3 regions of the Bradyrhizobium sp. BR14999 genome follow, and region 2 is predicted to be linked to each of the others. Evidence: riboswitches for the same ligand, from Rfam matches in the RefSeq annotation. Region 2 holds a riboswitch; each other region holds the start of a gene.
What was found. Region 2 has a riboswitch for cobalamin ahead of ACR9YP_RS31350 (energy-coupling factor ABC transporter permease). Riboswitches for the same ligand answer to the same signal wherever they lie in the genome.

Region 1 (4,748 bases), 4.1 Mb from region 2:
CGAGCATCGTCATCTCCTTACTGGCAGGTTTCGCATTCGGGATCGGTGATCCGGCAGGCTTTCATGCCGTCGAAGTCCGGCTCGGGGACCACGATCGGCGCGTACGAGATCGCGGCCGAGGCGGACACGGCATTGAGCTTGCCGTCAGTGCCCTTCAGGGTCGATTTTTCGACGTGGGTGGCACTGTGAGATCGCAGATAGTAGGTCGTCTTCAATCCACGGCGCCAAGCCAAGCGGTAAAGTGCATCGAGTTTCTTGCCAGATGGATTGGCGATGTAGAGGTTGAGCGACTGCGACTGGTCGATCCATTTTTGCCGGCGCGCAGCCGCTTCGATCAGCCAGGAGCTGTCGACCTCGAAGGCTGTCGCATAGAGATGCTTGAGATCGTCGGGCACCCGATCGATCCGGCCGACGCTGCCGTCGAAATATTTCAGGTCGGAGACCATCACCTCATCCCACAGGCCGCGGGCTTTGAGATCGCGGACCAGAAGCTCGTTCACGACCGTGAACTCCCCGGACATGTTCGATTTGACGAAGAGGTTTTGATAGTTTGGCTCGATCGACTGCGACACGCCGCAGATGTTGGAGATCGTCGCCGTCGGCGCGATTGCCATGACGTTGGAATTGCGCATGCCGCCAGCGACGACCTTCTTGCGCAGGCGCTCCCAGTCCAGCGTCGAGGAGCGGTCGACATCGAGTCCACCGCGTGCATCGTTCAGCAGTTGGATAGAGTCGAGCGGCAAAATACCTTTCGACCAGAGTGAGCCCTCGAAGCTCGGGTAGCGTCCGCGCTCGGTCGCGAGATCGGACGACGCCTCGATGGCGTGGAAGGACATTGCCTCCATGCTGATATCCGCGAACGTGACCGCCCTATCCGACGCGATCGGGATGCGCTGGACCTGAAGCGCCTCCTGGAAGCCCATCAGGCCGAGACCGACCGGCCGGTGGCGCATGTTGGAGCGGCGCGCCTCCGGAATGGTGTAGAAATTGATGTCGATGACGTTGTCGAGCATCCGCACGGCGGTCGTCACCGTCCGCTTCAGCTTGGGCTGGTCGATGCCGTCGGGGCCGACATGATTAAGCACATTGACGGAGCCGAGATTGCAAACGGCGACTTCGTCGGCCGAAGTGTTCAGCGTGATCTCGGTACAGAGATTCGAGGAATGGATCACGCCCATGTGGCGCTGTGGCGAGCGGAGGTTGCAAGGATCTTTGAAAGCAATCCAGGGATGGCCGGTCTCGAATAGCATGGTCAGCATGCGACGCCAGAGGTCGCTGGCCCGTACCGTCTTGAAGAGCCGCATGCCACCGGCCTTGGCTTTGGCTTCATAGGCTTCGTACGCCGTCCTGAATGCCTCGCCGTAGAGATCATGCAGGTCTGGCGTCTCGTCCGGCGAGAATAGCGTCCACTCGCCGTCGGCATCGACGCGCTGCATGAATAGGTCCGGCACCCAGTTGGCAGTGTTCATGTCGTGGGTGCGGCGGCGGTCGTCGCCGGTGTTCTTGCGAAGGTCGAGGAATTCCTCGATGTCGACGTGCCAGGTCTCAAGGTAAGCGCAGACGGCGCCCTTGCGCTTTCCACCCTGGTTGACGGCGATCGCGGTGTCGTTGGCGACTTTGAGGAACGGGATGATACCCTGGCTCTCGCCATTGGTGCCCTTGATGTGAGCGCCTAACCCGCGAACTGGCGTCCAGTCATTGCCGAGGCCACCCGAATATTTGGCGAGCAGCGCATTGTCCTTGATCGACTTGAAAATGCCGTCGAGGTCATCGCAGACCGTGGTGAGGAAGCAGGACGACAACTGCGGACGCAGCGTGCCGGAGTTGAACAGCGTGGGTGTCGAGGCCATGAAGTCGAACGAAGACAAGAGATCGTAGAACTCGATCGCCTTTGCCTCGCGATCGATCTCGCGCAGCGCCAGCCCCATCGCAACCCGCATGAAGAAGGCCTGCGGCAGCTCGATCCGTTTGCCGTGCTGATGCAGGAAATAGCGGTCGTAAAGCGTCTGAAGGCCGAGAAACTGGAAGTTCAGGTCCCGTTCCGGCTTCAGCGCTGCGGCGATGCTCTGGAGATCGAAGCGGGCGAGTTCTGGATCGAGCAGCTCGGCGGCGATCCCGACCTTCACATAGGCCGGAAAGTATTCAGCATAGCGTGTCGCCATGTCGGCCTGCGAGGCCGACGTCGCAACGCCATAGACGTGCGAGAGCACCTCGCCGCGGAGCTTGTCAAGCAGCAAGCGCGCGCTGACGTAAGCATAATTTGGCTCGTGCTCGACTAGCGTGCGCGCTGCCATGATCGAAGCCAGCGCCAGCTCGTCCTGGCTGATACCGTCGTACAGATTGCGGGCGGTCTCGGCCAGCACGGGCTCGACAGAGACTCCATCGAGGCCGGCGCAGGCTTCGCCAATGATAAGCGCAAGGCGGTTGGTATCCAGCCCGACACGTGAACCATCCGCCAACGTGACGTGAAGGGCCGGAGCGCCGGCGGGCGTCGGCTGCGCGGCTGCGTCCTCGGCGCGCTGACGCGCGCGCTCTTCGCGATACAACACATAGGCGCGCGCAACCTTGTGGTTCTCACTACGCATCAAGGCGAGTTCGACCTGATCCTGCACATCCTCGATGTGGAAGGTGCGTCCTTCGCCCGCGCGCCGCATCAGCGCTGCGACGACCTCGGCGGTCAATTGCTCGACGCTCTCATGCACGCGACGCGAGGCGGCCGCCGTGGTGCCTTCGACGGCCAGAAAGGCCTTGGTCATGGCCACCGCAATCTTGGCGGAGTCAAACGTGGTCACCTTGCCGTTACGGCGGATGATCTGCATGGTCGGCTCGCTTGGCGCGAGCGATTGAGGACGCGACTGGATAATGGGAGCGGACGCATTGTCCGCGTCGTGCAGGTTCAGTGACATCAATAGGCCCCGTGATGCGTGTTGTGTTTGAACGGGGCTGTAGGGAGGGCGCTGCAGAAACGCCGGCAGTGGAGTTGCCGGACGGTGCATGCAAGCGACCGCCGGGACACCCCGCCCGTGGACGTTCTGACCGTCACGGCAGGTTTCCTGGCTTGCAGGTCGTTGCACTTCCTGTCTTCCCGGCGCAGTCGCACCAGTGACGTCGTTCGGAAGTAGCTCGCTGCTGACAGTTGCGGGGGCAGCGCCGGAATTCCGCGCACAAGGCGCAGCTCACCGGCTTCCCTCTTAGCCACTAAATCTTGCGATTCAGTAGAACCGTGACGCCTATATCTAGTGATGTCCGGGACGCGCTGTCAACACCTGATGAAGGTGCCGGCGCGGACTTGCTCGTGGAATGCTGAAATCTCACGGGCGCCTGCTTCTGACCTCCTGATCCGATGGGCGTTCTCATTCGATACCGAGAGAGCGGCCAGGCTTGCGCAGCCGCGTTGCAACTCGGCCACGAATTGGCTCTCTCCTCTCCAAGCTTACAGCGAAGTTTGGGAGGACTCCGTAGGGTCGGGATAACCACGAACCGCCAAAGCCTGGCTAATTAGTACCAATGTCGCGTTCCAGACAATGTGTTGCGACTTCGACGAGAGATCACTGCTGCTTCACAAGCCTGTCGTGTTTTTCAGGTGATGACCGGTGAGATGGGTCGAGTCACTTCGTTTATGCACTGGTACGACGCTTGCTTGAGATTGTCAGACGATGTGTTCACGTAGCCTAGGCCGAACTTATTCTCCCTCCGACGCTGGGCTCCTCAACAAGAAGATTAGCATGTCGGACGTTGCCGGCGCGTTTCCTTCGCCTTTAACCCGCACCCCATCTGCGCTTGCTAATTCCCGTGTCGTCGTGACTGTGCGGGCATGATGGCATCGATCTCTCATCGTCCACGTCGAGATGCGAACCGCAGAAGGCAAAACCGCGATTCAATGGCGGATCTTTTCCATGCGCCGATCCATCCCTGCTTAAGGTCGAATCATGAAACCTATTCTTGTCTTTGACTGGAACGGCACGCTGCTCGACGATGCGCACATGCTACTGCAGACGACAAATGCAATACTGGATCGCTTCGGCCGCACAACTATCGATATGGATACGTTTCGGAACCATTGCGACGTCCCACTTTCTATCCTGTATCGCAGTCTGGGAATGTCGGAATCGGAAATTGCCGACGTAGATCGAGATGCGGGTGCAATGTTTCACGACACCTACGAACAGTTTGCGAGCAAAGCTGACCTGCGCGAGGGCGCTCGTAGAATTCTGGAAATGGCGCGCGAGCGAGACGCTTCGTCCATCATCGTAAGCAACCATGTCGTCGAGCCTCTCCAATCGCAATTGCGAAGGCTTGGAATCAATGACTACATTAACGAGGTGATCGCTTTTGAAAGCCGCGCGGCGCAGTTCAAGTCAACGAGCAAAGGTGAGCGGCTTCGTCGCTATATGCAAGAGAACGACCTGAAGCCACAGGCGACCTTCATCATCGGCGATATGCCAGTCGAAACGAATATTGCTCGCGACCTCGGGCTCATAAGCGTATCCATTACCGGCGGATTTGTCTCCGATTCGCGATTGCAGGCAGCAAAACCGGACTACATCATTCGCAGTCACCACGAGCTGTTGCCGATCTTGCAGGGGCACGGCTTTTTCCGGGATGCATAAACGATATAAGAACGAAGATGCGACGTCCTGCTGCAGCGATCACGCATGTGCCTCAGCTAGGCTGAGAATACCTCGACCGGCGGCCATAGGCTCTCGCGTTTATTGTAGTGGCCACGAATGGAATTTAACCATTCTGCC
Region 2 (4,748 bases):
AGCCGGAGATCGAGGCTGATCAGCGGCTGCACGTTCAGCGCACGCAGCACCAGCCGATGCCCCTGCTCTGCCGATTGATGCGACGGCAGCAGGAACGGCCGGCACGACGGGTTGATCCGCACCGCCGCCAGCGCCGCCACCGACACGATGAAGCCGTCGATCAATACAGGGATGCGGCGTTGCGCAGCCGCGATGATCGCGCCTGAGATCGCCGCGATCTCGAGACCGCCGACGGCACACAGGATGTTTTCGGGCGAAGCCCCCGCAATGCCATGGCGCGCAATCGCGGCATCGATCACCCGCGCCTTGTGGGCGCGGCCGGCCGCGTCGACGCCGGTGCCGCTGCCGGCGATCTCCTCGGCACTGATGCCGAGCAGGCTCGCCGCAATCGCCGCCGAGGTCGTGGTATTGCCGATGCCCATCTCGCCGAAAATCAGCAGATCGGGCTGATTGGCTGCTGCGCGCGCAACCGCGCGCTGACCGGCCTCAAACGCGAATGCCAGTTCCGCAGGTTCAAGCGCAGCTTCCACGCTGAAGTCGCGCGTGCCAGAGCGCGGCTTGTCGGTGACGATTCCCGCCATCTCCTCCTGCGCCAACGTGCCGGTGTCGACCACCTCCAGGCTGGAGCCAAGCTCACGCGCCAGCACCGAGATCGCGGCGCCGCCGGAGGCAAAATTCGCCATCATCGCGATCGTCACGGCTTGCGGATAGGCCGACACGCCCTGCGCGACGATGCCGTGATCACCGGCGAAGACGATGATCGGCACGCGCGCGGCACGAGGAGATTCCGTCGCTTGCAGGCCCGCAAGCTCTATCGCCAGTTGCTCGAGCCGGCCGAGCGCGCCGGTCGGCTTTGTCAGTTGCGTCTGCCGCGCGATGGCTGCCTCGCGATGATGCGCGGAGATCTCGGGGCACTCTTGGTAGACCCATTCGGGGAGCATGCTGCCTCGCTTAACGCGTGCGCTTGAGAATGTAGCTGTCCATGATCCAGCCATGCCGCTCGCGCGCCTCTTGCCGCATTGCGACAATACGCGAGCCCACTTCGGCCAGCGCGCCGGACATGACGATCTGATCGGGCATGCCGAGATAGGCGCCCCACCAGATCTGAAGCCCGGCGGGATCGAGCGATTGGAACGCCGTGCCGCCGTCGAGCATCACCGCTACGGTATCGACGCCTTGCGGCCAGCCGCCTTCGCGCAAGCGCCGCCCCGTCGTGACCAGGAACGGCTCGCCGATGTCGTTGAGCGGCAGCGCATGCGCTGCGCACAGCGCCTGAATCGAGGTGATGCCGGGCACGACCTCGATATCAGGCAACGGATTCAATCGCCGCGCAATTCGCAGCGAGGAGTCATAGAGCGAAGGATCGCCCCAGATCAGCAGCGCAACCTTGCCCTCGCCGGCGAGATGATTTGCGATCGTTTGCGACCAGATCGCGGCCACGGCATCGTGCCAATCGTCCACGCCCTTGCGGTAGTCCGCCTCAGCCGCGTCACGCATTGGCAAGTCGAACTCGGCGATGCGGGTGCTCGCGCTGGTGAGCACGTTCGCGCAGATCGTCCGCCGCAGATCCGCAAGATCGGATTTCGCCGTCCCCTTGCGCGGGATCAGGACGAGATCGGCGGCGTTGATGGCTTGGATCGCGGCGCGCGTGAGCTGCCCGGGATCGCCGCAACCGATGCCTATCAGGGAGAGCGTGAGCATCGCGAGTGCGAAGGGCGGCCGCGCCGGCCGCCCTTCGCTCGTCTCTTAAGCGGCGTTATGCAGGCGCGGCGTGACGAGGCCGGGCGCTGTGACGCCACGCAGCGACTTCGCCAGCGCCAGCACGGCGAGATCGGCGAGCGGCTCGATCACGATGACCAGCGCATAGGATGCCGCAAACGTCGCGATGTTGGCGAGATTGGTCGCGCCGAAGCCGGAGCCATACAGCGCCCAGAACGCCACCCAGGCGACGATGCCGGACTGATAGGCGGTCGAGAGCGCCAGCGCCTGGCGGTATTGCAGATCGACGTAAGCCGTGTTGCGCGGAATGATCCGCGTCGCCAGCGCCTGGATCGCGAACAGCGGCACCAGAAGCGTGGTGACGTTCATGCCGTATTGCGGCAGGTCGGTTGGCACGAAGAAGACGCCCTGGAGCAGCAGACCGAACGCAAGGCCGAAGGCGGCGGGCGCAGCACCGAACAGCAGAAACAAGGTCGAGCCCAGGATAAAGTGCACCTCGGAGACGCCGACCGGGAAGTGCGGCAGCACCTGGAAGAAGGTGAAGACGAGGCCGGTGGTGGCGAGCGTGCGCGTCGCGAACGAGCCAATGCCCTGCTCGCGTACGGTCTCGACCGCGAGTTTCAAGGCAACGCCGCCTGCGGCGATGCCGGTTGCGTAACTCAGCACGAGCTTGGCGCCCGTCACGATCCCTGGTTCGATATGCATGGTTCAGATCCTTCCTGCCGTCACACCCGACGGCCTTGGCCTCAAAACGTGCAGGGCCGGTCTCCTGGCTCGCGGTTCACTGGGGTTCTCCGGCCTTCCCGAGCCTTGCGGCCCAGTGGCTGATCGGAGCCCCTCACCGCTTACAGTCGCGGGGGCGGCTGGGGTTTTGAGCGCCGCAATTGGGTCCGCCCATCCCCATTCCCGATTATGCTCCGGCGCTTTGCGCCGCGTCGAGCACCATGCCTCTCCTGTGTGCCCCTTTCGCGAGCCGGGCGTCAAGTGGCGAAGGGCGACGGCGGCCATCATGACGGATCGTCTCCCGCCAGGGCCCCGAACAGGATGACGGCGGCCGTCGAGGCGGCGCCGCCCCGCGCAAGCTGCTCGGCGAGCTCGGCAATCGTGGTGCGGACCAGCCGCTCGTCGGAACGGCCGAGTGATTCCGCAAACAGCGCCGGCGTATCTGCGGCGAGGCCATGGTCGATCAATTTTGCGGCAAGCGCCGGAAAGGTGCGCCGACCCATATAGACCACGGTGGTTGCCTCGGGATCTGCGAGCGCTGCCCAATTCAGGTTTGGCGGCAGTTCGCCTGTGACGTCGGCACCGGTCACGAACTGCACCCGCCGCGAGGTGTGGCGCCGGGTCAGGGGGATGCCGGCTTGCGCGGCAGCAACGCAGGCGGAGGTGACGCCGGGAATGATCTCGTAGCCGATGCCGGCCTCGCGCAGCGTCTCCAGCTCCTCCTCGAGCCGGCCGAAAATGCCGGCGTCGCCCGACTTCAGCCGCACCACCCGCGCGCCGGTTGCGGCATAATCGACGAGCAGGCGATTGACATGGTGCTGCTTGGTCGAGGGCCGCCCTGCCCGTTTCCCCACCGCGACGAGATTGGCGCCGGGACGAGCGAGATCGAGGATCGCGCCGGAGGCAAGATCATCATAGAGCACGACGTCGGCCTCGCGCAGCCGCGCAGTCCCCTTCACCGTGAGGAGTTCTGGATCGCCGGGGCCGGCGGAGACGAAAGAAACAAAACCGCTCACCGGTCCTCCGCGATCAGATGGAAGAACGTGCCGGTAGCTTGGCCGCGCCGCGAGCCGGTCTCGGCAATGACCGTGCCGGTTGCATCGTGAACCACGGCCAGCGGCGTGTCGGGCTGGGCGATGATCGTCGAATAATGGAACTCGTGGCCGCGCAGGCGTGCGCCGACCTGATGCCCCGGCATCGGTGCGGCCAGTTCGGCGAGACGATAGCCGAGATGCATGCGGCGCTTGGCAAAGCTGGTCTCCAGGCCGAGCAACCCCGCCATCTCATGGCGCACGCCGTCGGCGTCGGTCAAAGCGATTCCCAACACCATATAGCCTCCGCATTCGCCGTGCACCGGGCGCGTTTCGGCAAAGGTGCGCAAGCCGCTGCGAAAGCGTGCACTAGCCGCAATCTTGCCGGCATGAAGCTCGGGATAGCCGCCGGGCAGCCAGCAGACATCGGCGCTTGCGTCAGGCGCTTCATCGGCCAACGGCGAGAATGTCGAGATCTCGGCGCCGGCCGCGCGCCAAGCTTCCAGCATATGCGGATAGACGAAAGAGAACGCCGCATCGCGGGCCAGCGCGATGCGTTGGCCAGGCGGCGTCACGTTCAGGCCGCTCGCCGCGGGTTGCGGCGACCAGCTGGCTGCCGCTCGCAGCACCCCCTCGAGATCAACATGCTCGGCAACGAAGCGCGCGGCCTCGTCGATCAGCTTGCCGATCTCGGCCTGCTCCTCGGCCTGCACCAGGCCGAGATGGCGCTTCGGCAGGCTGATCTCGGCATGGCGCGGCAGCGCGCCGAACACGGCGATGCCGGCATCGTTCAGCGCGCGCCGCACGAGATCTTCGTGGCGCGGGCTGGCGACACGATTGAGCACGACGCCGGCAAGATGCACCCCGGCGCGATAGTCACGAAGACCCGCGGCGATCGCCGCCGCGGTCTGCGCTTGGCCAGAGGGATCGATCACCAGCAGCACCGGCCAGCCCAGCATCTCCGCGATGTCGGCGGTCGCACCGGTGCCGGAGGCGCCGCGTGCGGCAACACCATCGAACAGGCCCATCGAACCCTCGGCGAGCACGACATCGGCATTCGCGCCGCGGCTGACGAGATGCGCGATTGCTGCGCTGTCCATCGCCCAGCTATCGATATTGACGGAGGCGCGTCCCGTGGCGGCGGCGTGGAAGGCGGGATCGATGTAGTCGGGCCCGCTCTTGAAGCACTGCACGTTCAATCCGCGATTGCGCCAGGCGCGCGCGAGCGCCAGCGTCAGCGTGGTCTTGCCGACGCCGGAGGCAGGTGCGGAGATG
Region 3 (4,748 bases), 1.5 Mb from region 2:
ACACCCAATGTGTGCTGAAGATAGCCCGCAACCGTCTGCTGCCTGAGGTCGTAATTGTGCCAGGCGGCGAGACCCTGGCCGGCGCCGCGGCTCTGCTGAAAGCTCGCATCGTAATAGTCGATGCCGGTCAAGAGCTGCGACGGCATTCCGAGCAGAAGGCTCTTCACGCTGAGCCGCGGCGTGATCGACCATGTCGTCAGATTGGCGTCGACATAGGTCGAGGTGAAGAAAGCGGGCACCGGCGTCGGACTGGAGAAGAATGCACTCTGCTGCCTCTTGTCGCGCATCCCGCCGTCGACGATGAGATCGACGCCGTTCACCAGGGTTTTTGTGAAGCCCGCTGTCGCGCCAAAACCTTGCTGGTTGGCATAGTTGAAGGGCGTGCTGGTCGCTCGCCGGTTGGTCGCGAGCTCATCGAGGCCGATCGAGGGATCGACGGTGCGGCCGCCCGGCAGTCGCAGCTCCTGATTGTCGCCGGTCACGGTCAGGAAAGCAGTCAACCCCGGCGTCGTGTAGTTCAGATTGCCGACACCGTTCTCCTGGGAATAGCGATTGTTGTCGCGATAGCCATCGGTCTTGACGGTATTGCCGTAAAACGAGGTCGACCACGGACCGGAATTGAGCGATGTCGAGACGTTGCCGAGCCTGGTGTTGAACGAGCCGAAGCCGGCCTCGATGCGCGCGGCCATGGGCGGTCTGCCGACGCCGTTCTTGGTGATGATGTTGATGACGCCGCCGACCGCATTGTCCCCATAGAGCACCGCACCGGAATTGCCGCGCGTGATCTCGATACGCTCGATGGAATTGAGCGGGATGGTGGCAAGGTCCACCTGCGCCATGTCGATGTCGTTCAGCCGTCGTCCGTTGACCAGCACCAGCGTGTTGGCGGTTGCGAACGCGCCGAAGCCGCGCAGGTCGACACTGGTCTTGGCGCCGATCGGACCGCCATAGAACGTCGTGATCTGGGCGCCCGGTGCTTGCGTCGAGATGATCTCGGCAAGCGTCTGCGACGGCGCATGGGCGATGTCGGCGGCCGTGATGACGCTCGTGGCGGCGCCGACGATGCCTCCATTGTTGCTGGCCGCCTCGCCGCCAGAGCCGGACGAGCCGGTCCCTGTCGGCGCGCCGTTCGGCATCGCCCGGCGCCTCCCCGTGTCGCCATCGCTGGTCGCCCTGGCACGTGTGCGGTGCTGATCGTCGAGCCTGGTCACTTCGACCGGTGGCAACTGCTCGGCGGCAGTCTGGGCGCGGGCGCCCCTCATATTGAGGACAAGAACGGGAATGATGAAGCTGGACGCCAGCCAGGCCGTGCGACGGCACCGGACGGCGGCGGAAACGGAAGACATGCGAATAAAACCTCGGCAGGACGTCAGTGGCACGTCACAGCGAACGAGGTTTCACGACGGAGCGATCAGTCGTTCCGGTGAAGCTAATGTCTGTACTCCCCGACCGACATCTTCGCGTGTGACCACGGCTGACGGCAGGTCTCCTGGCTCGCGGGTCGTGACCTCTCCGTCGCCTTCCCAGGACCGAGATTCCCAGTGGCATAGGACGAGAGATTCGCCGCTTACAGTTGCGGGGGCAGCCATGGCATTGAGAAGATCCCGGCGTTGGGAAAATCTCGCACCACGTTCCCTTTTGATCTCCGTGACGAGAACCGTCGCGGATCTTTTACGAGTCGTGCGGCCCGGGAGTCAATCGGCTGGTTGCATCTGGCAGCGACCACTCGCCGCTGCCGGTCCGTCCCGCAAGCAGAGGCCCGGCGCTACGTCCGCCCTCGTGGGCGCTGGGCCTGCGCCCAAGCGACGGCGACGTCGCGTGGCGGAACATCGATGCGCTTGATCGGCGTCAGTTCGCCGGAGGCAGAGACAATCGCGGTCTCCTCGCGGCGGCAACGCCGACACACGAAACGGACCTCACGCGGGAATGCCGACCAGCTTGAACGTTTGACGTTCGCAGCCATCGGCCAAGCGTCGCAATGCGACACCAGGAACCGGCCGGGATCGAGCATACCCATTCAATCGGACTCCACGTCCTGCCCGCTTCCTTCAATGATTAATCCAAGTGAATCGTTCCGGTGCCAGGGCACCGCCGACGGCCTCCTGTCTTTTGGCGCGTCAGCGAACTTGGTTGCGTCGCTCCCGACCTTCGCACGCATCAAGAACTCAGCGAGCCCCCTTGAGGGTGCAGGAGGTCGTGCAGGTGACCGTGGTGCCGTGATCGCATGACTTGCAGGCGCTGACGCACTGATTCATGTCGCGAGGATTGTAGCTGTAGTTTCGCATCGGGCAGGTCGACGTCGAGCCGGTGATGTCCTGCTCCTGATCGCAGGCCGCCGTCATGAGCGCGAATATGATCACTGCAACGAGACGCATGGGATTGCCCGTCAAACATGGCGAGTGACACTCGCGAGGCGCGCTGCATCGCAACGAGCCCCGGCCTTCCCACCGCGAGCCATCGCCAATCAGCGACGCCCGCATGCGTCTGAGAATGCGCGCCAAATGTTAAGAACGGATTGCAGTCGGCCTCAAGCAGCAGCGCTGGTCGCGATCGCCTGCCGCATATCCACTGCCAGCTGGCGGTACTGCTCGGCGAGCTTCAGATAGAACTCGCGCTTGGTGCTGTCGGTGGCGAGCTTGGCGATCAGCTCGCACTCGGCGGAGAGCGTCTCGAACCGTTCGAGCCTGTCCTCAAGGTGTGTCATCGGCGTGTCCCCATCTGACGCCTCAGGGACGTCAAGCCTAAGCCCGGGAAATAGGTCACGGCGAACATCGTTATGGAGTAGAATCGTTTTTTCCGTTCGGCGACGCCGGACGGCAGGCAATGCTATTTCTGCTCCAACCGCCAGGCGCCGTCCCAACCGCCGTCCGGCGGGTTGGCCTCGAATTGCGCGATGCGGCCGAGCAGCGTGCGTGAGGGACCGTCGCCGGGGACCGCTTCGAGCGCGGCGTTGAAGGCGGCGCGGGCGTCGTCGAAGTGCCCGGCGCGATAGGCGTCGAGACCTTCGGCATAGAGCGTGCGCAGGCGCGCTTGCGCATCGGTGAGTGCGCCGGCCCTGCCCATCACCTCGAAAACAGCTTGCGGTGCGCGCTGCCCCGCGACCGCGACGCGATCAATCTCACGCAGTTCGAGCTGTGAGCCGATCGCATCCGCCGTTGCCTGCGAGACCAGGATGCGGGTGCCGTAGGCCTTGTTGGCGGCCTCCAGCCGCGAGGCGAGGTTCACGGCGTCACCCATCACGGTAAAGCTCATCATCAGCTCGGAGCCGATGCTGCCGGTCAGGACCTCGCCGGTGGCGATGCCGATGCGCAGATCGCACGGCGCCGGCATGGCGCGGATGCCGAGCAGATCCGGCAGCTGCTTCTGGAGCGCGGGCACCTGATCGGCCATCTCGATGGCGGCAAGGCCGGCGAGCATCGCCTGCTCGCCCTCCTCGATGAAGGGCGGGCCCCAATAGCACATGATTGCATCGCCGATATATTTGTCGATGATGCCGCGATTGCTGCGGATGGGGCCGGACATCACCGTGAAATAGTGGTTCATCACCTTGACGAGGCCGCGCGGGGTCACGCCCTCGCTCATCGAGGTGAAGCCACTCATGTCGCAGAACATGATGGTCATGACCCGGCGCTGGCCGTCGATGGCGACCTCCGGCCGGTCAATCAGGCCCTGCACCACCTTCGGGTCGATGTAGCGGCCGAAGGTCTCACGGATGCGCTCGTTGTGCCGGAGCTGCTCGATCATGCGGTTGAAGGCCGCGGCAAGCTCGCCGATCTCATCCTGGGTGGAGACGGTAATGGGCTTGTCGAACCGGCCCGCCTCGACCTCGCGGGTGCCGGCGAGCAGCAGCCGCACCGGGCGCGTGATGCCGCTACTCACCAGGAGCGCAAAGGCAAATCCAACGATCGCTGCGAGCAAGGTCACGATGCCCGATACGATGATCGCCTGGTGCTGGTGGCTGATCACCTGCGACGTGCTGAAGAAAACCTGCGTCAGCATGTCGGCGCGGATCGCATCGATCTTCTGATTGAACTGGTCGCGCAGCACGTCGATGTGCTCCAGCGTGCCGCGGGCCTCCGCCATCTGTCTGGCATCGACCTGCTTGGCCAGCTTTGCGTGGTCCTCGGTCAGATCGCGGCGCAGCTCAGTGACGGCGGTCTCGATGCGGAGCTCGATCCGCGCCAGGGCAGCATTGTCGGACGGTGTCCTGGGATCGTTGATGATGGCGTTGATGAGCGTGCGTGCGCTCTCGGCCTCCTCCTCGATCCTGCGGTCGGTCTGCTCGAACTCGCGCACGCGCGCCGCATAGGCCTCCTCGTCCGACGGCGACTGCATCTTGGTCATGACCATGCGCCGCAGCGCCAGCGCACGCTCCAGCGAGCGGATGTTGGCGCGCGCCAGATGGCCGTAGGCCGGGATGTAGCGGTTGGTCAGCTCGTCCAGGAGGACGCCGACCTTGCTCGACATCACCATCGACAGGATCGAGGTGACCAGCATCAGGACGATCAATCCGAGGGCGATACCGACGATCTTGCGCCGGATCGACTGGTTGAAAATCGGCATAGGTGCAGGGCAAAGGCTGAAAGGATGAAGCGAGGGAACTCAATACACCGGATTTAGCCATGGGAACACGCGCAATCTCGCCTTTCTGACGCCGTGAGCCGTACGCAACCGTCGCGCGAGCCTCAATCGTTAACAAAGGTTAAACACGCTGCCTTTTCCGCTATTTCGGAAGTTCCCGAGTTCCC

Region 1: another riboswitch for cobalamin. It lies ahead of ACR9YP_RS11805 (ribonucleoside-diphosphate reductase subunit alpha); the one in region 2 lies ahead of ACR9YP_RS31350 (energy-coupling factor ABC transporter permease).
Region 3: another riboswitch for cobalamin. It lies ahead of ACR9YP_RS24245 (TonB-dependent receptor); the one in region 2 lies ahead of ACR9YP_RS31350 (energy-coupling factor ABC transporter permease).

What each region holds. Positions count from the first base shown of each region.
Region 1 covers NZ_CM148536.1:2,561,093-2,565,840, forward strand. Annotated here, with positions in the region: gene ACR9YP_RS11800 (ribonucleotide-diphosphate reductase subunit beta) at 1-7, opposite strand, end outside; gene ACR9YP_RS11805 (ribonucleoside-diphosphate reductase subunit alpha) at 18-2,906, opposite strand; cobalamin riboswitch at 3,027-3,241, opposite strand; gene ACR9YP_RS11810 (HAD family hydrolase) at 3,930-4,610, shown strand.
Region 2 covers NZ_CM148536.1:6,688,031-6,692,778, forward strand. Annotated here, with positions in the region: gene cobT (nicotinate-nucleotide--dimethylbenzimidazole phosphoribosyltransferase) at 1-941, opposite strand, end outside; gene cobF (precorrin-6A synthase (deacetylating)) at 952-1,701, opposite strand; gene ACR9YP_RS31350 (energy-coupling factor ABC transporter permease) at 1,747-2,424, opposite strand; cobalamin riboswitch at 2,462-2,681, opposite strand; gene cobA (uroporphyrinogen-III C-methyltransferase) at 2,727-3,458, opposite strand; gene ACR9YP_RS31360 (cobyrinate a,c-diamide synthase) at 3,455-4,748, opposite strand, start outside.
Region 3 covers NZ_CM148536.1:5,194,198-5,198,945, reverse strand. Annotated here, with positions in the region: gene ACR9YP_RS24245 (TonB-dependent receptor) at 1-1,262, opposite strand, end outside; cobalamin riboswitch at 1,463-1,677, opposite strand; gene ACR9YP_RS24240 (hypothetical protein) at 1,766-2,017, opposite strand; gene ACR9YP_RS24235 (hypothetical protein) at 2,166-2,375, opposite strand; gene ACR9YP_RS24230 (hypothetical protein) at 2,528-2,704, opposite strand; gene ACR9YP_RS24225 (adenylate/guanylate cyclase domain-containing protein) at 2,827-4,563, opposite strand.